3 regions of the Allomesorhizobium aridi genome follow, and region 3 is predicted to be linked to each of the others. Evidence: riboswitches for the same ligand, from Rfam matches in the RefSeq annotation. Region 3 holds a riboswitch; each other region holds the start of a gene.

Region 1 (6,996 bases), 2.0 Mb from region 3:
TATCGATCCGGAAGCGGCCGCCCGCCTGGTCAGCGGCGCTTCGCTCTATGCGGCGCAGTGGATCGCCAATGCCGAGAACCCGGCGGCCACCTCGAAAAAAGCAGTGAAGGCGTTCAAGACGCTGCTCAACGGACTGCTCGTGGAGAATAAGTAGGCCCGGAGCAATCATCCTCTCGCCAGTATCCGCCTCATCTCCTCAACCGCCGCGTCGCGCTGCGGGTCGTTGCCAGCGGCATAGGGCAAGCTGAACGGGACCGGCAAATCGGGCTCGACGCCGCTGCCTTCCAGACGCGTATTCTCTTCGAGCACGGCATCCGATACCGCGATTTCGAGCAGGCTGTCGTCCGGCAGCAGATAGGCGCGGCCGGCAAGCAGCGCGCCCGCGGTGCGCTGGCCGACCAGCGGGATGCCGTTCACCTTCAGCGCGTAGGCGAAGACTTCCAGGCCGCTTCTCGAACCCTCGTCGATGATGGCGACGACCGGCCGCCGCCAGCGGACATTGGCAAGCACGTCCTCGCCCTTGCGCGGGATCAGACGGAAGGGCGGCGTGTCGCCGACGAAGAGTTCAGCCGCATCGGAGCTGCCGCCGCCCCAGCGCCCGCGCAAATCCAGCACCAGCCCGTCGGCATCCTTGAGCTTGCCTTCGGCGAGCGCCTCGGCGACCTCGCCCATCGAGTTGCGCGCGGCGAGCGTCCAGAGCCGGACATAGCCGATCTTGCGGCCGTCATGCGTCGTCACCGCCGCACTTTCCTCGATCGCCTTCTCGAAAGTGGACAGCGGCTTCAACCTCTCGACCGTGGCCTTGACGGTGATCGGCTCCGCCCCGGCCTGCCGCCGCAGCTTTATTTCGACCGGCTTGCCAACCTTGCCGCTGAAGGATTCGATCTCGTGATAGGGTTTGCCGTCCACCGACAGAACCTCGTCGCCGACGAGGATGCCGGCGCGGTCGGCCGGCGAGCCGTCATAGACATCGCTGACGAAACGGACGCCGTTCTGCGGCCGCGCGATCATGCCGACGCCGGGATAGCTGACCTCGCCTTCGGGCGGAAACAGCCGGCGCATGTCGTTGCGGATGGCATAGCGGAAAATGTCGGCCAATTCGAAATAGTCGATCGTGTCGGGCTGGAAACGTCCCACATGGGAAGCATCGAGGCTGGCCAGCACAGCGTCGATCGCTTCGTCGACGCGGTCCGGCGAGCTTGCCTTGGCCACGGGAGATTGCGGATCCTCGATCTCGCGCCGCACTGCCGCCGCGAAGCGGTCGATCGCCGATTCGTCATGGAAATTGTCGGTCACGAGTTCCACGGCGCGATCGAACACCGGATGCCCGGAGCGCGGCGGATCGGCGGCGGGTGCCTCCACGATCGCAAGAAAAAGCAGCGGCGCCGCCGCGAGAAAGCTGGTTCTTTTCATCTGGCTGGTCCGCATCCGTTTCGCTTCATCGTGATTATCGGCCCAAACGCGGCCGGATCGAGCCCTTCGGTTGACAATATTCCGTGACCGGCGATTCTGCGCCGAAGGTCCGGGTGGGGATTCGGGGCATGTGGGATTTCGAGATCGGCCGGACCTTGGGCATCGTCGCCAGGACGTGGCCCTTCGTGCTGTTTCGCATGGTGGTCTATTTCGGCATCACGATCGCCTATATCGCGGCAACCGGCATGGGCGCCGGCGTCGGCTACGGAACCGGCCACATACTCGGCGAAGGCGGAGGCCCGGTCACCTTCGCGCTCTGGGGCGGCATCATCGGCTTCGGGCTGGTCTCGGCCGCGGTCTACTGGATCCGTGAATACATCCTCTACATCGTCAAGGCCGGCCACATAGCGGTGATGGTTCACCTGATCGAGGGCCGCGAAGTGCCCGGCGGGCAAAGCCAGATCGCCTATGCGCGGCAGGTGGTCACCCAACGTTTCGCGGAAGCCAATATCCTGTTCGTGCTGGATCAACTCATCAAGGGCGTGCTCAGGGCCATCACCGGCCTTCTCGGCGGCATCGCCGCTTTCGTCCCGATCCCCGGGTTGAGCGGGCTGGTCAAGTTCTTCAACGCCGTCATCCGCATGTCGCTGACCTATGTCGACGAGATCATACTCGGCTACAACATCCGCACCGACAGCGCCGCGCCCTTCGACACGGCGAGGCAGGGCGTGGTGCTCTACGCGCAGAACGGCAAGACCATGCTGAAGAACGCGCTCTGGCTGTCCATTCTGATGTGGGGGCTGGCGCTGGTCGTCTTCCTGACGACGCTGGCTCCGGCGGCCGCCGTGCTCTACGCCATGCCGGGAGAGCTCGCCGGCTGGGGCTTCGTTCTCGCCATCGTCTTCACCTGGGCGTTCAGCGCCGCCTTCATCGAACCCTTCTGCATCGCCGCCCTGATGCAGGTCTATTTCACGGCGATCGAAGGCCAGACGCCTGATCCCGAGTGGGACCAGCGGTTGTCGGAAACCTCAAAACAGTTCCGCGAGCTGAAGGACAAGGCCTCGGCGCCGTTTGGCGGCTGGGCCGGTGCGCCCGCAAGCTGACCAGCGCAGCCATCATCGCCGCTCGGCTACGCGGTCCGGTCCACGATCTCCTTCAGCGCGGCTTCGCCCGCCCCGGAAAACGTCTCGCTCATGATCAGGTCGGACAGCTTGAGCCGCTTTGCCCAGCCACGCGCTTCGAGGTCGGGCCTTGGCGCGAACTCCGAAACCCGACCGACGCAGAGATAGGCGACGGGGACGGCATGCTCGGGTATCTGCAGCAACTCCCGCAGCGCCTGCGTTTCGAGGATCGAAACCCAGCCGACGCCGACGCCTTCCGCGCGCGCTGCCAGCCAGAAATTCTGGACCGCGCAGACCGTGCTGTAGAGGTCCATCTGCGGATTGTGCCAGCGGCCCAGCGGCGAATTTTCCGATCGCCGCCGGTCGCATGTGATGCACAGATTGAGCGCGCTTTCGCAGATGCCCTCGAGCTTGAGCTTGCGGTAGAGCGCCTGCCGCTCCTCCGCGATGTTGGGCAGTTCCTGCTCGCGCGCTGCAAGGAAAAGGTCGCGCACCTGCTGCCGCCGCAAGTTGTCGCGAATGACGATGAAATTCCACGGCTGCATGTAGCCGACCGACGGCGCATGGTGGGCGGCGATCAGCAGGCGCGCCAGGACGGCGTCGTCGAGCGGGTCGGGCAGGAAGTGGCTGCGGACGTCGCGGCGCGAGAAGATAGCGCGATAGACGGCGTCTCTGGCGGTCTGGTCGAAAGGTTCGCCGTCGCCGGCGGTCGGGTGTTCGGGCATCGCTTGTCCCCTTGCGATCGAAATCGGCCCGCCTGACCAAGCGGTCGACAATGTCTGCAAGGCCGGTCTTCTGGCTCGAGATCACCCCGCAAATCGGCGCCTTCCCGTTGCAAGCAACAGTGGCCACTAGGTCACGACCTAGCCGATGCAGTCCCTCTTACAGCGTTGGGCACGCCACGGATTTCAACCGTGTTCCCGATTCTCCCGCTTGGCAGCGGGCACCTGGCAGCATCGGCGACGATACGCGAAGGCGAGGCGAGATGCATCCTTCCGGTGCGACATTGGCGGGCACCGGTGCGATTTCCCCAGCCTTCGGGCATGTATGGCGTGGCCACCACCGCCATTGCTGATAGACTGAAGGGATGACGACACGCCTCTATTCGCACCCGATCTTTCTGGAACACCTGACGCCGCCCGGTCATCCGGAACGGCCGGACCGGCTTCGCGCTATCGCCCGCGCACTTGATGACGAGGCATTCGCCCATCTCGACCGCGTCGAGGCGCCGGAAGGCGACGAGGCGACGATCCTCTATGTCCATCCCGAGAGCTACGTCGAGCACATCCGCCGAGCGATCCCGGAGGAGGGCATTGTCAGCATCGACGCTGACACTTCGGTCAGCCCGAAAAGCTGGCAGGCGGCCCTGACCGGCGTGGGGGCGGCCAATGCTGCCGTCGACGACGTGTTTTCGGGCAAGGCCGACAATGTTTTTGTCGCCTCGCGCCCGCCTGGCCACCATGCGGAAAAGACCACGGCGATGGGCTTTTGCCTGTTCAACAATGTGGCGATCGCCGCGCGCCATGCGCAGAAGAAGCACGGGGCCGGGCGCGTCGCGATCGTCGATTGGGACGTGCATCACGGCAACGGCACCCAGGACATTTTCTGGGACGATCCGTCGGTGCTCTATTGCTCCACGCACCAGATGCCGCTCTATCCCGGCACCGGCGCTGAAAACGAGACGGGCGCGGGCAATATCGTCAACGCGCCGCTTGCGCCGCAGAGCGGCAGCGAGGCTTTTCGCGAAGCGTTCCGCTCGCGCGTGCTGCCGGCAGTCGATGGTTTTGCGCCTGATTTGATCATCATCTCCGCCGGTTTCGACGCGCATCACCGCGACCCGCTGGCCGAGATCAACCTGACCGAGGAAGACTTCGACTGGGCTACGGGACAATTGATGGACCGCGCCGCGCGCCATTGCGGCAACCGGCTGGTCAGCGTGCTGGAAGGCGGCTACGACCTGCAAGGATTGTCGTTTTCGGTCGCGGCCCATGTCGCGCGCATGATGAAAGGATGAATGATGGCGGATGAAGCCAACGAAGATATCAAGGCGATGAGCTTCGAGCAGGCGCTGGAGGCGCTGGAGCGCATCGTCGACGACCTGGAGCGCGGCGACGTGCCGCTCGACAAGTCGATCAAAATTTATGAGCGCGGCGAGGCGCTGAAAATCCACTGCGACCGGCTGCTGAAGGCCGCTGAGGACAAAGTCGAGAAGATCAGGCTGTCGCGTGACGGCAAGCCGGCCGGAACGGAGCCGCTGGACGCGGAGTAGGGCGGCTAACCGACAAGCATTCTGGATTTCATCGGATTGGGATCAGAATTCCAGGCAGTTGATCGCCAGGCGTGTCGGGCCCAGATAGAGGGAAACCAAAACCCGCAACGTTGAGTATCGGACAGACCGGGAGCAAGTCATGTGCCGAAACATAAGAACCCTGTTCAATTTCGATCCGCCCGCGACGGACGAGGAAATCCATGACGCCGCGCTCCAGTTCGTGCGCAAGCTGAGCGGATCGACCAAGCCTTCGAAGCGCAACGAGGCAGCCTTCGAGAAGGCGGTCAGTTCGATCGCGGCATGCGCCCGCGAACTCATCGATTCGCTGGAGACGACGCAGCCGCCGAAGAACCGCGAGGAAGAAGCCGCCAAGGCGCGCGCCAGGATGGTGATCCGGTACGCATGACTGGCGCGGTCAGGCCGCGGTGCGCAAGCCTGGAACCTGTTTATGGAAACCTGTTCGCATGCGAGACACGGTGCCCGTCTGTTCTGCATCGCTTTTGACTTCCGACAGGGCGAGGCGTGGATTCCCGACACTCTCCGCTCGCGCTTCGCACTCGCTCACGAGGCCGGGAATGACGTACTTCCTTTACCGCTTCGGCCAGTCGCCAGCGCTGAAGATTGCCGGAGATGAAATGAAAGCCGTCATTCCCGACCTCGTGAGCGAGCGAAGCGCAGCGGAGAGTGTCGGGAATCCATGCCTCAGCGCAGAGGACACCAGAATCTTCTCAGGTCCGGACATCCGGCGAAACATTCGGTTGCGCGCTTGGTGAAGCGGATCTTCACGAGCCGAAGCTGCGAAATGCAGTCTCGACGTCGGCGTCGCTGGCGAATTCACCGCGGCGAAGCTGGGCTAGGCTTTCCAGAATATCGGGAAGGTGCGTCGGCTCGGTCTGTTCCGGCGACTGGTCGCCTTCTGCAAGGCTCAGCATCAAACGCGCGATCTTTTCCTGGTCGTCCCGCGGCATCTGCCGCACCGCTTCCACGGCTTTTTCAAGAAGCTGGTTCATGTAGAAAGATATAGGCTATCTTCGAAAACGGGAAAAGAACCGAATTCGACGGCAGGTTGCGAGGTGTAAACCATGAGCTTCTTTCCGGGAAACGACCCTGTCGCCGGTGATGCCTTCGCCTGCGACCAGATCGAGCTGATGGTCATTCCCAATGCCCGTGACATAGGCGGCTTTCAGGTGCGCCGCGCCCTGCCGACGGCCAGACGCCGGCTGGTGGGGCCGTTCATCTTCTTCGACCGCATGGGGCCTGCGATCCTGCGCGCCGGGCAGGCGCTGGACGTGCGGCCACATCCGCACATAGGCCTGTCGACGGTGACATACCTGTTCGACGGCAAGATCAGGCACCGCGATTCGCTCGGCACCGAGATGGTGATCGCGCCGGGCGACGTTAATTTGATGACGGCTGGCCGCGGCATTGTCCATTCCGAGCGGACGCCGGAGGAACTGCGCGGCGCGCCGATGTCGGTGTCCGGGCTGCAGACCTGGCTGGCGCTGCCCGACGACAAGGAGGAAACCGCCCCGGTCTTCGAGAACACCGGCCGCGATCTGCTGCCGCGGTTCGAGTATGACGGAGCGTCGGGACGCTTGGTGATGGGCAGCCTTTCCGGCATTCGTTCGCCGGTGCGCACGGATACGGACACACTCTACGCCGACATAAGTCTTGCGCCCGGCGCGCGGATAAGCATTCCCGCCGACGCCGAGGAGCGGGCGATCTATGTGCTCGACGGCATGGTGACGATTTCCGGCGACGAATTTCCGTCCGACCGCCTGCTGGTGTTCAGGCCCGGCGACGAGATCGTGGTCTCATCGGAAGAGGGCGCGCATTTCATGCTGTTCGGCGGCGCCTCGCTCGGCTCCAAGCGTTATATCTGGTGGAACTTCGTCTCGTCCTCGAAGGAGCGCATCGAGCAGGCCAAGCACGAGTGGAAGACCGGCCGCTTCGATATTGTTCCGGGCGACGAAGAGGAATTCATTCCCTTGCCCGAGGGATGAAAGGGTTGCTCATGTCGACCTCGCCGTTAAAGCCTATCTCTTCCGCCACGGTGCCCTGGGTCGAGGTCTCCGACGTTCCACGCTTCGGCATACGCTATCGCCACCTGACGCTGGCCGCGGTTGGCGAAAGTTATCATGTCGGCGTGGCGATCGAGGAACTGGCGCCCGGTATGCGCAGCAACCCGGCGCA
Region 2 (6,996 bases), 2.9 Mb from region 3:
GGCGTCTTCCTGTCGCTTGCCGCCGACGAAGTCTGGATGCGCGAGGGCGTCATCCTCAATCCGCACTACAAGGACATGGGCAATCTCTACGGCTCGGAATACTGGACCTATCTGCTGCCGGCTCGGGTCGGCGAGGACCGAGCCCGCCGCGTGACCCAGGCAAGGCTGCCGATGGGGGTCGACGAGGCGCTTGAACTGGGGCTCGCCACCCGGCGCCTGCCGGGAAATGTAGAATCCGCCGATTGGGAACTGCTCCGCGCTGCCACCGAATTCGCGGCCTCTCCCGATCTTGCCCGGCGGATTGCTGCCAAACGGGCGCGCCGCGCTGGCGACGAGGCCGAGAAACCGCTTGCCGCCTATCGGGAAGAGGAACTGCGGCGGATGCGGCGCAATTTCTACGGCTTGGACCCGAGCTATCACGTGGCGCGCTACAATTTTATCCACAAGACGCCCAAGTCCCGTACGCCCGTCACGCTCGCTGTCCACCGCGCGAACGCCGACCACTCGGACCGTAGGAGCACCATGCGATGACGAACCCGCTCGCAACCGTTCTTGTGGTGGGCAACGAGGTGTGCTCAATCGAGGCTATCCAGCGGGTTCTATCCGAGAGGCGAAGCGTTCATACCGTCGCTCTATCCTCCAAAAAGCTGACCGCTAGTTAACGTGACATCGCCGTTGGCCGGTGGAACATACGCTACCACAAGACCGATGCCAGCTGGGAAGAGGTGGTCCGCGCGGCACAGGACGTTGGCGCGCATGACTTCATCGAACACTTGCCTGATGGCTACGACACCGAACTCGAGCAGCGCGGCGGCAATCTCTCGCTCGGCCAGCAGCGCCAGCTGATCAGCTTCGCGCGGGCACTGGTCGCCGACGCCAAGATCCTTGTGCTCGACGAAGCCACGGCCAGCATCGATTCCTGCACCGAGATGCTGATCCAGAAGGCGCTGATAAAACTGCTGGAAGGCCGGACCGGGCTCGTCATCGCCCACCGACTGGCCACGATCCGCGGCGCCGACCGCATCATCGTCCTGCAGAATGGCGAGATTGTCGAAAGCGGCAACCACGAACAACTGATGGAAAGAAAGGGCCTCTACGCCCGCCGTCACGGTCGGTGCGGCGTGGTCGGAAACGTACAGACGCCATGCCTCTTTCTCGTCGGCGGAGGCTTCGCTGATTCCCGCGAGCAGCGCGAGCGTCGCTGCGGTGTTCGTCCATAGTGGTTGCATTTGCTGCTGTCCTTGGTTAAGCAGCTCTGATCTGTTACATAATAACATAACAGCCTCGAAGAGGCACAAATATATGGGGCTCGGAAAGGCACCGCTTGATGCGAGCCAGAGGATTGGTTAGGAACGGGTGTCGGTTTCCGTAAGGAAATAACAGGGAATTCGCCGCGGCTTGCCGCGAAACGAAACTGCCCCCGCAACTGTAGGCGGTAAGTTCATCTCGATCATGCCACTGGGATTAGCCCCCGGGAAGGCCGAGAGGGACGATGACCCGTCAGTCAGGAGACCTACCGACACCCGTAACTTAACGCGCCGGGCGGGGTGTCCGGGGAGGTTGTCGATGACGCTAGCCACACGTGAAGTGCAGCCGCATCTCGTCCGTTGCGACGCGATGACGATCATTGCCGTCCTGACCCGAGATCCTTCGATCCCTGCCAGCAACCGATCGGAGATGTTCGCGTCATGACTGTTTCACGCCTTGCGCTTGCCGCTGCTAGCTTCGCCTTCCTCACGGCGGCCGCAGCGGCCGAGCCGACCAAGTATCCGCTGACCCTCGAGAATTGCGGGGAGACGCTGACCTTCCAGAAGGCGCCTGCGTCGACCGTTACGGTCGGCCAGGCGGCGACCGAAGTGCTTTACTCACTCGGCCTAGGCGACAAGGTGACCGGCACCTCGGTCTGGTTCAACGAGGTGCTGCCTGAGTTCAAAGAGGTCAATGACAAGGTCGAACGCCTGGCCGACAACGATCCGAGCTTCGAAAGCGTGGTCGCGAAGAGGCCGGAACTGGTGACCGCTCAGTTCATCTGGCATGTCGGTCCTGACGGAATCGTCGCGACCCGCACCCAGTTCCATGACGTCGACATACCGACCTATGTGCTGCCGGCCGACTGCGTCGCCAAGGACAATACGGTCGGCGTCGATGGCACGCGCAGCGAGCTCTTTTCCACCGCCACTATCCATCAGGGCATCCGCGAACTGGCGCAGATCTTCGACATCCAGGGCAAGGGTGCGGAACTCGTCGCCAGCCTGGCGGAGCGCGAGAATGCCGCCGTCGAACGCGCCAAGGCGCTCGACCTCAAGGACGTCTCGGCGGTCTTCTGGTTCTCCAGCGCCGAGATGGACATCGACCCCTATGTCACGGGCCGCAAGGGCGCACCGGCCTACATGATGGACAAGCTCGGCATCAAGAACATCATCGAGTCCGACGAGGAGTGGCCAGTTGTCGGTTGGGAGACCATCGCCAAGGCCAACCCGAAGCTGATCGTCATCGCCAGGATGGACCGCCGCCGTTTCCCCGCTGACGACTACGAGAAGAAGCTGGAGTTCCTAGAATCCGATCCAGTCGCGAGCCAGATGGACGCGGTCAAGAACAACCGCATCGTCGTCATGGACGCACATGCGATGGATGCGACCATCCGCACGATTGCCGGCATCGAGGTGCTGTCGAAATCGCTCAAGGATTTCGGACTGGCACAGTGAGTCGGACCGCCTCGCAAGAGATCTACCTCTCCCGGCTCGGCCGGGGGACGCTCGGTTTCGCCGCGCTCGTTGTGGCGGTGCTCGCCGGAACCTGCATCGGCGAGACGCCGATCCCTGTCTCGATCGTCCTGCAGACTCTGGCCAACAAGATCTTTGGTTCGGCCTACGTGCTCGACCCGATCGACATTGGAATCATCTGGAACTACCGCCTGCCGCGTGCGATCATTGCGGCCTGTTGCGGATCGGGCCTGGCAATCTCCGGCATGGTGCTGCAGTCGCTGCTGCGAAACGCGCTGGCGGACCCGTATCTTCTCGGCATTTCCGCCGGTGCCTCGACCGGCGCGGTGGCGGTGACGGTCGCCGGCTTTGGCGCCGGCGCGATTTCGATGTCGCTTGGAGCCTTCGTCGGCGCCGTCGCAGCCTTTGCCCTGGTGGCGATACTGGCGCGCGCGGCTGGCGGTGGCGTTACGTCGCGCGGCGCCGGACAGATCGTGCTCGCAGGCATAGCCGGGTCGCAGCTCTTCAACGCGCTGACCTCCTTCATCATCACCAAGTCGGCCAATGCCGAGCAAGCGCGCGGTATCATGTTCTGGCTGCTGGGCAATTTAAGCGGCGCACGGTGGCCCGACGTATGGCTGGCGGTCCCGATAGCCCTGGTCGGGTTAGCCGCGTGCGTCTGGTATGCGCGCGCTCTCGACGCTTTCGCCTTCGGCGCCGAGTCGGCGTCGTCGCTGGGAGTGCCAGTTCGCAGAGTGCAGGTGGTTCTCATCGGCTTCACGGCGCTGGTGACGGCGGTGATGGTGAGCATCGTCGGTTCGATCGGCTTCGTCGGGCTTGTTATCCCGCATGCGGCGCGGTTTCTCGTCGGGGTGCGCCACGGGAGGCTAGGACCGGCGACGGCGCTTATCGGCGCGGTGTTCCTGATCACCGCGGATGTGCTCTCACGCACCATTATTCCCGGACAGGTCCTGCCGATCGGCGTCATTACGGCACTCGTTGGAGCGCCGGCCTTCGCGGTGATCCTGATCCGCGGGCGGGGCGCGCCATGATCCTGGAAGCACACAATCTCAGCTGGTCAGTGCGAGGGAAACCGATCGTCACTGGGGTCGATCTCGTGGTGAACGAGGATGAAACGCTCGGTCTCGTCGGGCCGAACGGCTCCGGCAAGTCGACACTGATGAAACTGCTGGCAGGCATCCGACAACCGACGTCAGGCGACGTTCGCGTCAAGGGTGAGGCGCTTCGCGCGATGCCGCGCCGCGCCGTCGCCCAACTGATCGCCTTTCTCGAACAACAGGCAGAGACCACTGAGGCCATCACCGTGAAAGATGCGGTCGACCTTGGCCGCACGCCGTGGCTGACGCCGCTGCAGCCATGGTCGCCGGAAGACGACCTCATCGTGGCGCAAGCGCTTGCCGACACCGACATGGAAGGGTTCGAGCGCCGTTCCTGGGCAACCCTATCCGGTGGGGAGCGCCAGCGGATCCACCTGGCGAGGGCGCTCGCGCAGCAGCCTCAGATACTGCTTCTCGACGAGCCCACGAACCACCTCGATGTCCAGCACCAGCTCTCGATCCTCGACCTGGTCGCGAAATTGCCAGTCACATCGGTTGTCGCGCTGCACGATCTGAACCAGGCGCTCTCCTGCGATCGCGTCGGCGTGCTGTCCGGCGGCCGGCTCGTCGCACTAGGCCCTCCGCACGAGGTGCTGACTGTCGAGCGGATCGGCGCGGTGTTCGGCGTTCGCGCAAGCATTCTCACCGACCCGGCAGACGGCACGCACATGTTCCGCTTCCATCCAGCTTCCTGAAAGGAAACCCATGCGCTTGCAAATTCTGACCTTGTTCCTGTCGCAGGCAATGTCGTCCGCCTGTGCCGAGACGCACGACATCAAGATGCTCAACCGCAACGAGACGGGCCCGATGGTCTACGAGCCTGATTTCGCCCAGATCGCGCCGGGCGACACCGTAAAGTTCATCGCGGCCGCTAGCGGCCACAATGCCGCAACGATCGACGGCATGGTCCCGGACGGTCACCCCGGCTTCAAAGGTAAGATCAACGAGGAGATCGAGGTCACACTCGGCCAGGAAGGCTTTTATGGCATCAAATGCTCGCCGCATCTCGGCATGGGCATGGTGATGGTTATCCGCGTCGGCGACGCCGCGCTGGAAGCTTCGTTCTTGAACGTCGACGTGCCGCCGCGGGCGCACAAACGCTTCGATGAAATCCTCGCGCGAAACGGTTTCGGCAAATGAACTCTGACGAGCAGGCAGTGACCGGAGCGAACTTCGACCTCAGGGACGAGATCCATGAGTACTGGTCGCGCCGCGCAGAAACTTTCGATCTGGCTTTTGGCCACTATATAGCGCCTGGGCACGAGGCCGAAGCCTGGGCTGCTCCAATCCGCGACCAGCTCGGCTCGTCGCCCCGCAAGGTCCTGGAGCTTGCCTGCGGCACCGGTGAGGTGACTCGCCTGCTGCATGACCTCGGTCATGAGGTCACCGCGCTGGATTTTTCCGATGCCATGCTTGCGAAAGCGCGAGCGAAACATGTCGGAAAACCCCGCCTGCGGTTCCTCCATGCCGATGCCGGCCACACCATGGAGCCTGATGAATCCTATGACGCAATCGTCTGCCGGCATCTGGTCTGGACGCTGACAGAGCCGGCCAGGGCCTTCGCGGATTGGCTGCGCATCCTTCACCCGGGCGGGCGGCTGCTGATCTATGACGGCGATTGGACGAAACCCAAGCCCTCCGTGCTGTGGGCGGCAAGATTGCTCTCGCTCTTGGAGCAGGTTTCGCCGGATCCCTACTACGACGGAGCTATGAGCGAGAAACACGGCGAGATCATGCGGCGGCTTCCTTTCAGCGAAGGGCTCACCTTCGACAGTCTGGCGCCCCAATTGGCAGCGGCGGGCTTTGTCTCCATCCGCGAGCTACCGCACGAGCCTATCGCCCGAGCACAACGCAGAGGCCATGGGTTGCGCAATCGTCTGCGCACCCTTGTCTATCGCCGCTTCATCCTGATCGCCGAAAAGCCCGGCGGCTAAATCCCCATCCAAGGAGTCTCATGAACATTCGGCCCACGCTTGCCGGTCTTGCTCTGTCCATTCTGATGCTCCCGGCTGCAATCGCGCAGCCGACCAACTATCCGCTGACTGTGGAGAATTGCGGACGGATACTCACGTTCGAAGCGGCGCCACAAAAGGTGGTGTCGCTCGGGCAGGCCATACATGAGATCTACGCTCTCAACCTCGGACCGCGCATAACCGGGACTGCCGTTTGTCTGTCCTTGTGAACGGCGACGCAACGCAGATTTCGATGCAGCCACGTAAAGCCGCTTCATAAAGCTGGCGCGAATTGAAGCGTGAGAATTAGACAAGGGCTCGTCGAAGAGGAAGATGCCCGGAGACTGCACCATGGCGCGGCCCATCGCAACGCGTTAGTGCACGAGCATCCTGACGCCAGAAGCCTATAGCGCGCGCGGCCTTTCATTCGGCCGCAATCCGTTTCGGAGTCACGGCATCTGACCGGGCGGCTCCACGAGTTGACGCTTCTTCGTCATGCCCTCCCGAATCTCTTCGTGATTTCGCTGCGTCAAACAGCCGACACGTGCCGGTGATACGTATCGCTCGAGTTTTCACGGAGGTCCGAAGATGTTGTTGCACGTCGACCCTAAAATGCCGGCGACGGTTCTCACACTTTCCCCTGATCACGGCAACAAAACTGTGACGACGCGCGTCCGCGGCACGAGCCTCAAGAATGCCGTCCGGTTCGTCATGGAACGCCTGCCAAACGTGGAAAGATCACAGTCTCTTATTCGGACAGCGACGCATTCACTCTATTTTGCTGAGATCGAAGCGCTCAACAGGCGACCGGAATTTCTCGATGAAGACACCGACCCGACATCGGCGACGATGGGATCGAATTGACCGGTACTCCGGTGAGGGTTCAACTCGGTCGCATTGCTCGGGATCGCATAGTTGTGAACAACCCAAGTTTATGAGGATGTCTCTCGGCACCTAAATTTCTACGATCTGTCCTGCGCTGACATTTAGAACCTCGCTTAGCGGCATAGATTTCGCGACCTCTTCCGGTCGTGCGACATGCAATTCAGCGAGATACCAACCGGTCTCCTCCGCGCCGGTGGCATCGATCCCCAGCCGGCGGAGATTGTCGAGCACATGCTGCCGTTCCTCGGCGGAAGCAAAGCGCCGCTGCCGGAATAGTCCCTCCAGCTTTTCAGTGACGTAGCCGTGCCGGCCCAACATCTCTTTCGGCCCCCCGAAATC
Region 3 (6,996 bases):
ACGGGATTGCCTGCAGATAGGTCTTTGCTTCGATCAGCTTTTCGGTGCCGCGATGCAGCAGGCCGATATGCGGATCGACGCGTTCGACGACCTCACCGTCCAACTCCAGCACGAGGCGCAGAACGCCATGCGCGGCCGGATGTTGCGGGCCGAAGTTGATGTTGAAGTTGCGGACGGAGGTTTCAACCATGGGCGTTCACTGCTTTGCCTTCTCATCGCCCGGCAGCACGTAATCCGTGCCTTCCCATGGCGACAAAAAATCGAAATTGCGGAATTCCTGCCGCAGTTCGACAGGCTCGTACACCACGCGCTTGACCTCGTCGTCGTAGCGAACCTGGACAAAACCGGTCAGTGGGAAATCCTTGCGCAACGGATGACCCTCGAAGCCGTAGTCGGTGAGGATGCGACGCAGATCCGGATGTCCGGAGAACAGAATGCCATAGAGATCGTAGGCTTCGCGCTCGAACCAGTCAGCGCCCGGAAACACTTCCGTCACCGACGGCACCAGCGTGTCCTCGTCGGCCATGACCTTGATGCGGATGCGCTGATTCTGGCGCGGCGAGAGCAGATGATAAACCACGTCGAAGCGCTTAGGCCGCGACGGGTAGTCAACACCGCAAATGTCGATGATCGATATGAACTGGCACTGCACGTCTCGGCGCAGGAAATTCATCACGCCGACGATATCGGCCGGCTCGACCGAGAGTGTGAGTTCGCCATAGGCGACGACGGCGTCGCCGATCTTGCCTTCCAGCTTTTCGCCGATATAGGCCGCCAGATCGTTGAGGGCTTCATTCATGTCGGCTCACCGCTCGATCGTGCCGGTGCGGCGGATCTTCTTCTGGAGGAGAAGGATTCCGTAAAGCAGCGCCTCCGCCGTGGGCGGGCAGCCGGGAACGTAGATGTCGACCGGCACCACCCGGTCGCAGCCGCGCACCACCGAATAGGAATAGTGATAATAGCCGCCGCCATTCGCGCAGGAGCCCATCGAGATCACGTAACGCGGCTCGGGCATCTGGTCGTAGACCTTGCGCAGCGCCGGCGCCATCTTGTTGGTCAGCGTGCCGGCGACGATCATAACGTCCGACTGGCGCGGCGATGCGCGCGGCGCGATGCCGAAGCGCTCGGCGTCGTAGCGCGGCATGGAGATATGCATCATCTCGACCGCGCAACAGGCAAGCCCGAACGTCATCCACATCAGCGAGCCGGTGCGCGCCCAGGTGATCAGCGCCTCGGACGAGGTGACGAGAAATCCCTTGTCGGACAGCTCGCTGTTGACCTCGCCGAAAAACGCGTCGTCGGACCCGACCGGCTTTCCGGTGTTCGGGTCGATGATGCCTTTCGGCTTGGGTGCTACCAGCGTGGAAGTATCGTTCAATTCCATTCCAGCGCTCCCTTCTTCCACTCATAGACAAAACCGATGGTCAGCACGGCCAGGAACACCATCATCGACCAGAAGCCCAGCATGCCGATCTCGCCGAACGAGACCGCCCACGGAAACAGAAACGCGACTTCGAGATCGAAAATGATGAACAGGATGGAAACCAGGTAGAAGCGAACGTCGAATTTCATGCGCGCATCGTCGAACGAGTTGAAGCCGCATTCATAGGCCGACAGCTTTTCCGGATCGGGGTTGCGGTAAGCCACCAGGAACGGCGCGGCAACCAGCGCCAACGCGACAACCAAGGCCACGCCAATGAAGATGACGATGGGAAGGTATGAACCGAGAAGCGTATTCATGCTCCGACTTTCCGTTGGCGGCCGTTCGCTTTCCGCTCGCGGCCGTTCGACCTGATTATAGCACTTAGTCCTATCGTGAAACCGCGACAGCTTGACCGGGTGAAGCCGCGCCTGAAACCATGCTGCATTGCGGCGAGGGTTAGCGCACGCACACATGTGAAGCAAGTCAAACGTTGGCCGAATCGGGGCAGCGTCGATCGCTTTTCGGCGATTCTAAGTGCATGAGCGCCGGTTTGATTTCCTTCCTATTATACTCCACTTTTTCTCCTGACACCAATCTTGCTGAAACGCTGTTAGGCTGGACCGGATCGACCGATTCCCGTTGATGCTGGACAGCCCTGTTCGATGTTTTTCCGGACCGCCGAAGAATGAAGGAAACGATATCCGTTGCGATGGCGCGGCGCATCGCGCTTGCTGCGCAAGGTTTCGCCGAGTCCCGGCCGGCAGCCGCCATCGCTCGGCGGCATCTCGCCAAGGTTCTCGCCCGCATCGGCCTGTTGCAGATCGATTCCGTCAGTGTCGTGGTCAGGGCGCATTACATGCCGCTGTTTTCGCGGCTCGGTCCCTATGATCGTGACCTTCTGGACAAGGCCGCTTCGGGAAAGAAGCGGATGCTGTTCGAATATTGGGCGCACGAGGCATCCCTGTTGCCGGTCGAAACTTGGCCGCTGATGCGCTGGCGCATGGACCGCGCGGCTCAGAGCGAGGGCATTTACGGCCGCCTCGCCCAATTCGGCCGTGAGCGCGCCGATCTGATCCAGGCAACTTATCGGAAAGTGGCCGCCGACGGCCCGGTCGCCGCTTCCGACATCGATGGCGCCAAGGGTTCCGGCGGCTGGTGGGGCTGGAGCGACGAAAAGCACGCCTTCGAATGGCTGTTCTGGGCCGGCCGCATCACCACGGCCTCGCGCCGCGGATTCGAGCGGCTCTACGACCTGCCGGAGCGCGTGATCCCGGCGGCCGTATTCGAGAGCCCTGCCCCGGAACCCGCCGAAGCCCACCGCGAATTGCTGCGCATTTCGGCCAAGGCGCTTGGCGTCGCCACCATAGGCGACCTGCGCGATTATTTCAGGCTCTCGCCGGCAGACGTGAAGGACCGCATCCCGGAACTGGTCGAATCGGGCGAGTTGCTGCCGGTCAGCGTCAAGGGCTGGAAGCAGCGGGCTTTTCTCCATGCCGAAGCCCGTATCCCGCGCAAAATAGCTGCGCGCGCCCTGCTTGCGCCGTTCGACCCGCTGGTGTTCGAGCGTTCGCGCACCGAACGGCTGTTCGATTTCCATTATCGCATCGAGATCTACACCCCCGCCGAAAAGCGCCGGTTCGGCTACTACGTCCTGCCGTTCCTGCTCGGCGACACCATCGTCGCCCGCGTCGACCTGAAGGCGGACCGGCCCGCCGGCATCTTGCGCGTGCTTGCCGCCTATGCCGAGCCCGGCGCCCCGCCGCACACCGCCGCCGAATTGCTGGAAGAGTTGAAGACTATGCAGGGCTGGCTGGGGCTCGACAGGATAGAGGTGACCTCGGCGGGCGATCTTGGACCGGCGCTGGCGGACATAGCCGCCGAAGGTTAGATCGCCGATGGGTCCGGCTGCTCGGCCGGCGACGATCGCTCGAAGATGGCCTTCACGCGCATGTTGCTGCCGTCGCTGTCCACGATATGCATCATCAGAATCAGACGCCCCCGACGCATCTTGAAACCTGTGGCCACCTCGCGCGCTACAGCCTGTCCGGACTTTGATCGCGTCCATTTTCCAGAACCGACAAGGGTGTCATCTCCGCCGGTGGGTATTTGGGTGAGAGGTGCAGACCAGCCGTTGCTGGCGTCGACCCAGAACCCCTGTTCCTTGCGGCTTATGGAAACTGTGCAATCGCCGCAATGTCCGCCGGTCGAGAAGACTTGCCGCCAAACGCCAAGGAACTCGTTTTCCGATGCAACGGCTTGGCCTTTGACCGAAATCGTCATCCACATCGCAAGAAGGATGGTTGCAAAAATTTTCAACGTCGAACTCCCTAGAATGCTCCAACGAACATGCAGGAAACAGCCTAAGGTTGCATTGACCGGGCCGTTAAAATTGTCGACTGATCGCGTCCTCTCTGACCATGCATTCGGCTTGCCCGCCTGGCCCCTGCAACAACCACGGCACGATCCGCCGTAACCGCGCGTTGACAGCACAGCACGCGGAAGCCTAAATTCGCCGCCGACGGTCCTCCTCCCGCAAAGGGGGAGGCTAAGAGGGAATACGGTGCGGCTTTTCCAGCCAACTCCGTAGCTGTCCCCGCAACTGTAAGCGAAGAGCCGAAGGCCGAAAACCACTGGGAGTTTCCCGGGAAGGCGGCCCAAGGCGACGACACGCGAGCCAGGAGACCTGCCGTCTGACGAAATATCCGACCGCCTGGCGGGTGTCCCGGGCAAGGAGCATAATGACTTGAAAGTCGACGGCATTTTTCCGCAACAGGTCGGGGACACAGGCAATGACGGCCATGCCGGCATCACGGTGGTCGTCTGCTCGTCCTGCCGCGACGAGACCGGATCCGACGCACGCCCCCGCGCCGGCGAAGTTTTGGGCGACGCGACGCGGCTCGCCGCCCAGGACAGCAATATCAACGTCAGGCAGATAGAATGCCTCGGCAACTGCAAGCGGCGTCTCTCCGCCGCCATTCTGCGCGACGGTTCCTGGAGCTACGTCTTCGGCGACCTGACGCCGGAAAGCGGCCCGGATTTGATAACCGGCGCAAAGCTCTTCGCCACCTCGACCGACGGCATCCTGCCCTGGCGCGGCCGTCCCGACAGCCTCAAGCGCGGCCTCGTCGCGCGTATCCCTCCCCTCGACCTCCTGAAGGACAATTCATGACCGCTTCCGCAGCCCGCGTCCCCTGCACCGTCGTCACCGGCTTCCTCGGCGCCGGCAAGACCACGCTGATCCGCCACATCCTCGAAAACGCCAACGGAAGGCGGCTGGCCATCATCGTCAACGAGTTCGGCGATATCGGCATCGACGGCGAAATCCTCAAAGGCTGCGGCATCGATGCCTGCCCGGAGGAAAACATCGTCGAACTGGCCAATGGCTGCCTCTGCTGCACGGTCGCGGACGATTTCGTGCCGGCGCTCGACCAGATCCTGGCGCTGGAGCCGAAAGTCGACCACATCATCATCGAGACCTCCGGCCTCGCTCTGCCGAAGCCGCTGGTCCAGGCATTCCAGTGGCCGTCGGTGAAAAGCCGCGTCACCGTCGACGGCGTCGTAGCCGTGGTCGACGGCCCGGCGCTTGCCGCCGGCAAGGTCGCCTCCGACCTCGACGCGTTGCAGGCACAGCGCGTAAGCGACGATTCCCTCGACCACGACGATCCGGTCGAGGAGGTGTTCGAGGATCAGATCGCCTGCGCCGATCTCGTCATCCTCTCCAAGAGCGACCTGCTCGATGACGCTGGCAGCGCCCGCGCTCACGCCGTGATCGGCGAACATCTCGCGCGCTCGGTCAAGATCGTCCCGACCTCGCAGGGCAAGGTCGATCCATCAGTGCTGCTCGGCATGGGGCTCGCCGTCGAAGACGACATCGAGAACCGCAAGACCAATCACGACGGCGAACTCGACCATGAGCATGACGATTTCGACAGTTTTATCGTCGAGCTTCCGGCGGTCTCCAACCCCGACGACCTTGCAAAGCGCGTCGCTGCCGCTGCCGACGAGGAGAATGTGCTTCGGGTAAAAGGCTTCGTCGATGTCGGCGGCAAGCCGATGCGGCTCCTGGTCCAGGCCGTCGGCGCCCGTGTGAACCATTATTACGATCGCGCCTGGACCGCCGACGACGACCGCCGCTCACGGCTGGTTGTGATTGGGTTGAAGGGGCTAAACCGCGGCGCCATCGAGCAGATTCTGGCGGGATAGAAGCTCGGCCATGCACATACTGACCACGACATCCGCCTCGCTAGACGATCTCGTGGAGCCTGTCGATCTGCGGCAGACGCCCGCGGATATCGTGGCGTTGTCCTTTACGGACAGCGATCTGGCAGGGCTGGCGGCAGCGTGGAAAGCCGACGCTGCAAACTTGCCCTCGATGCGGCTGGCGGCACTGCGCGACCTGCGCCATCCCATGTCCGTCGATCTCTGGATCGACAGCGTCGCCGCCCACGCGAAAATCATCCTGGTGCGCATTCTCGGCGGCTACGACTGGTGGCGCTACGGCTGCGACCGGCTTGCTGCCATCGCCCGGGAGAAAGGCGTCAAGCTGGCGCTGCTGCCCGGCGAATGCCGCGACGAGGATCTCCGCCTCATCGAATGCTCGACCCTGCCGCGCGTCGAACTCGACGCCCTGCTCGGCTATTTCCGCGAGGGCGGCCCCGAAAACATGCGCGGCCTTGTGCAACGGCTATCGGCGCTCGCCGGCGGCGATGCCGTAGCGAGTGCGCCGGTTTCGGTGCCGAAAGCCGGGTTTTATGATCCGGGAAAAGGGGTTATGAATAACGCGGATGCCTTTTTCACTGAAGGCGCCCCTTTGCACCCCCCCTCTGTCCTGCCGGACATCTCCCCCTCAAGGGGGCAGATCAGCCGGCCGGAATGTCGGCTCTCCTTCTCCATTGAAAGCGCAGCATGCATTGAAGATTGGCGAAAACGCCAATGAAGGCCCAATCTCCCCCCTTGAGGGGGAGATGTCCGGCAGGACAGAGGGGGGTCGGTACAGAACCGAGCGCAGCGGTGGAGATAACCTTTCACTTGATCCCACGCCCGTCATCCCCATCCTCTTCTACCGCTCGATGCTGCTCGCCGCCGACGTCGCCCCCATCGACGCGCTGGTCGAAGCCTTGCGCGAACGAGGCATGGCCCCCGTTCCGATCTTCGTCTCCAGCCTGAAAGACCCGGCCTCCCTCGCCTTCGTCGAAACCGCCCTCGCCGACCTCGCGCCCTCCGCAATCGTCACCGCAACCGCCTTCGCGACCGGCGCCGAACCCGGCGTCGAGACGCTGTTCGACCGCGCCGGCGTTCCCGTCTTCCAAGTCATCGTCGCGACGACCCGGCGCGAGGCGTGGGCGGAAAGCCAGCGCGGCCTCGCCCCGGCCGACCTGGCAATGCATGTCGTGATGCCCGAACTCGACGGCCGCATCCTCGCCGGCGCCATCGCCTTTAAGGCCGAGACCGAAGCGGACGCCGCCCTCACCTTCAAGGCCTTCGCAAACCGTCCCGAGCCGGACCGGGTGGCCCAAGTCGCCGACCGGATCGCAGCCTTCAGCCGCCTGCAGCGCACACCGCGCGCCGAGCGG

The links. Region 3 has a riboswitch for cobalamin ahead of ACG873_RS15010 (DUF1636 family protein). Riboswitches for the same ligand answer to the same signal wherever they lie in the genome.
Region 1: linked by a shared signal. The riboswitch ahead of bluB (5,6-dimethylbenzimidazole synthase) and the one ahead of ACG873_RS15010 (DUF1636 family protein) in region 3 are both predicted to bind cobalamin.
Region 2: linked by a shared signal. The riboswitch ahead of ACG873_RS31170 (ABC transporter substrate-binding protein) and the one ahead of ACG873_RS15010 (DUF1636 family protein) in region 3 are both predicted to bind cobalamin.

What each region holds. Positions count from the first base shown of each region.
Region 1 covers NZ_CP171729.1:662,047-669,042, forward strand. Annotated here, with positions in the region: partial or broken gene ACG873_RS05190 (TetR/AcrR family transcriptional regulator) at 1-154, shown strand, start outside; gene ACG873_RS05195 (S41 family peptidase) at 166-1,413, opposite strand; gene ACG873_RS05200 (hypothetical protein) at 1,542-2,516, shown strand; gene bluB (5,6-dimethylbenzimidazole synthase) at 2,543-3,259, opposite strand; cobalamin riboswitch at 3,302-3,500, opposite strand; gene ACG873_RS05210 (histone deacetylase family protein) at 3,622-4,548, shown strand; gene ACG873_RS05215 (exodeoxyribonuclease VII small subunit) at 4,552-4,803, shown strand; gene ACG873_RS05220 (DUF2277 domain-containing protein) at 4,943-5,209, shown strand; gene ACG873_RS05225 (hypothetical protein) at 5,586-5,789, opposite strand; gene ACG873_RS05230 (pirin family protein) at 5,886-6,806, shown strand; gene ACG873_RS05235 (cupin domain-containing protein) at 6,818-6,996, shown strand, end outside.
Region 2 covers NZ_CP171729.1:5,903,464-5,910,459, forward strand. Annotated here, with positions in the region: gene ACG873_RS31160 (enoyl-CoA hydratase-related protein) at 1-531, shown strand, start outside; partial or broken gene ACG873_RS31165 (ATP-binding cassette domain-containing protein) at 687-1,103, shown strand; cobalamin riboswitch at 1,344-1,536, shown strand; gene ACG873_RS31170 (ABC transporter substrate-binding protein) at 1,689-2,705, shown strand; gene ACG873_RS31175 (FecCD family ABC transporter permease) at 2,702-3,754, shown strand; gene ACG873_RS31180 (ABC transporter ATP-binding protein) at 3,751-4,515, shown strand; gene ACG873_RS31185 (pseudoazurin) at 4,526-4,960, shown strand; gene ACG873_RS31190 (class I SAM-dependent methyltransferase) at 4,957-5,754, shown strand; gene ACG873_RS31195 (hypothetical protein) at 5,775-6,002, shown strand; gene ACG873_RS31200 (hypothetical protein) at 6,361-6,636, shown strand; gene ACG873_RS31205 (hypothetical protein) at 6,727-6,996, opposite strand, start outside.
Region 3 covers NZ_CP171729.1:2,632,388-2,639,383, forward strand. Annotated here, with positions in the region: gene ACG873_RS14980 (NADH-quinone oxidoreductase subunit D) at 1-190, opposite strand, end outside; gene ACG873_RS14985 (NADH-quinone oxidoreductase subunit C) at 197-799, opposite strand; gene ACG873_RS14990 (NuoB/complex I 20 kDa subunit family protein) at 806-1,384, opposite strand; gene ACG873_RS14995 (NADH-quinone oxidoreductase subunit A) at 1,375-1,740, opposite strand; gene ACG873_RS15000 (winged helix-turn-helix domain-containing protein) at 2,109-3,311, shown strand; gene ACG873_RS15005 (hypothetical protein) at 3,308-3,739, opposite strand; cobalamin riboswitch at 3,926-4,129, shown strand; gene ACG873_RS15010 (DUF1636 family protein) at 4,167-4,592, shown strand; gene cobW (cobalamin biosynthesis protein CobW) at 4,589-5,626, shown strand; partial or broken gene ACG873_RS15020 (cobaltochelatase subunit CobN) at 5,637-6,197, shown strand; gene ACG873_RS15025 (cobaltochelatase subunit CobN) at 6,388-6,996, shown strand, end outside.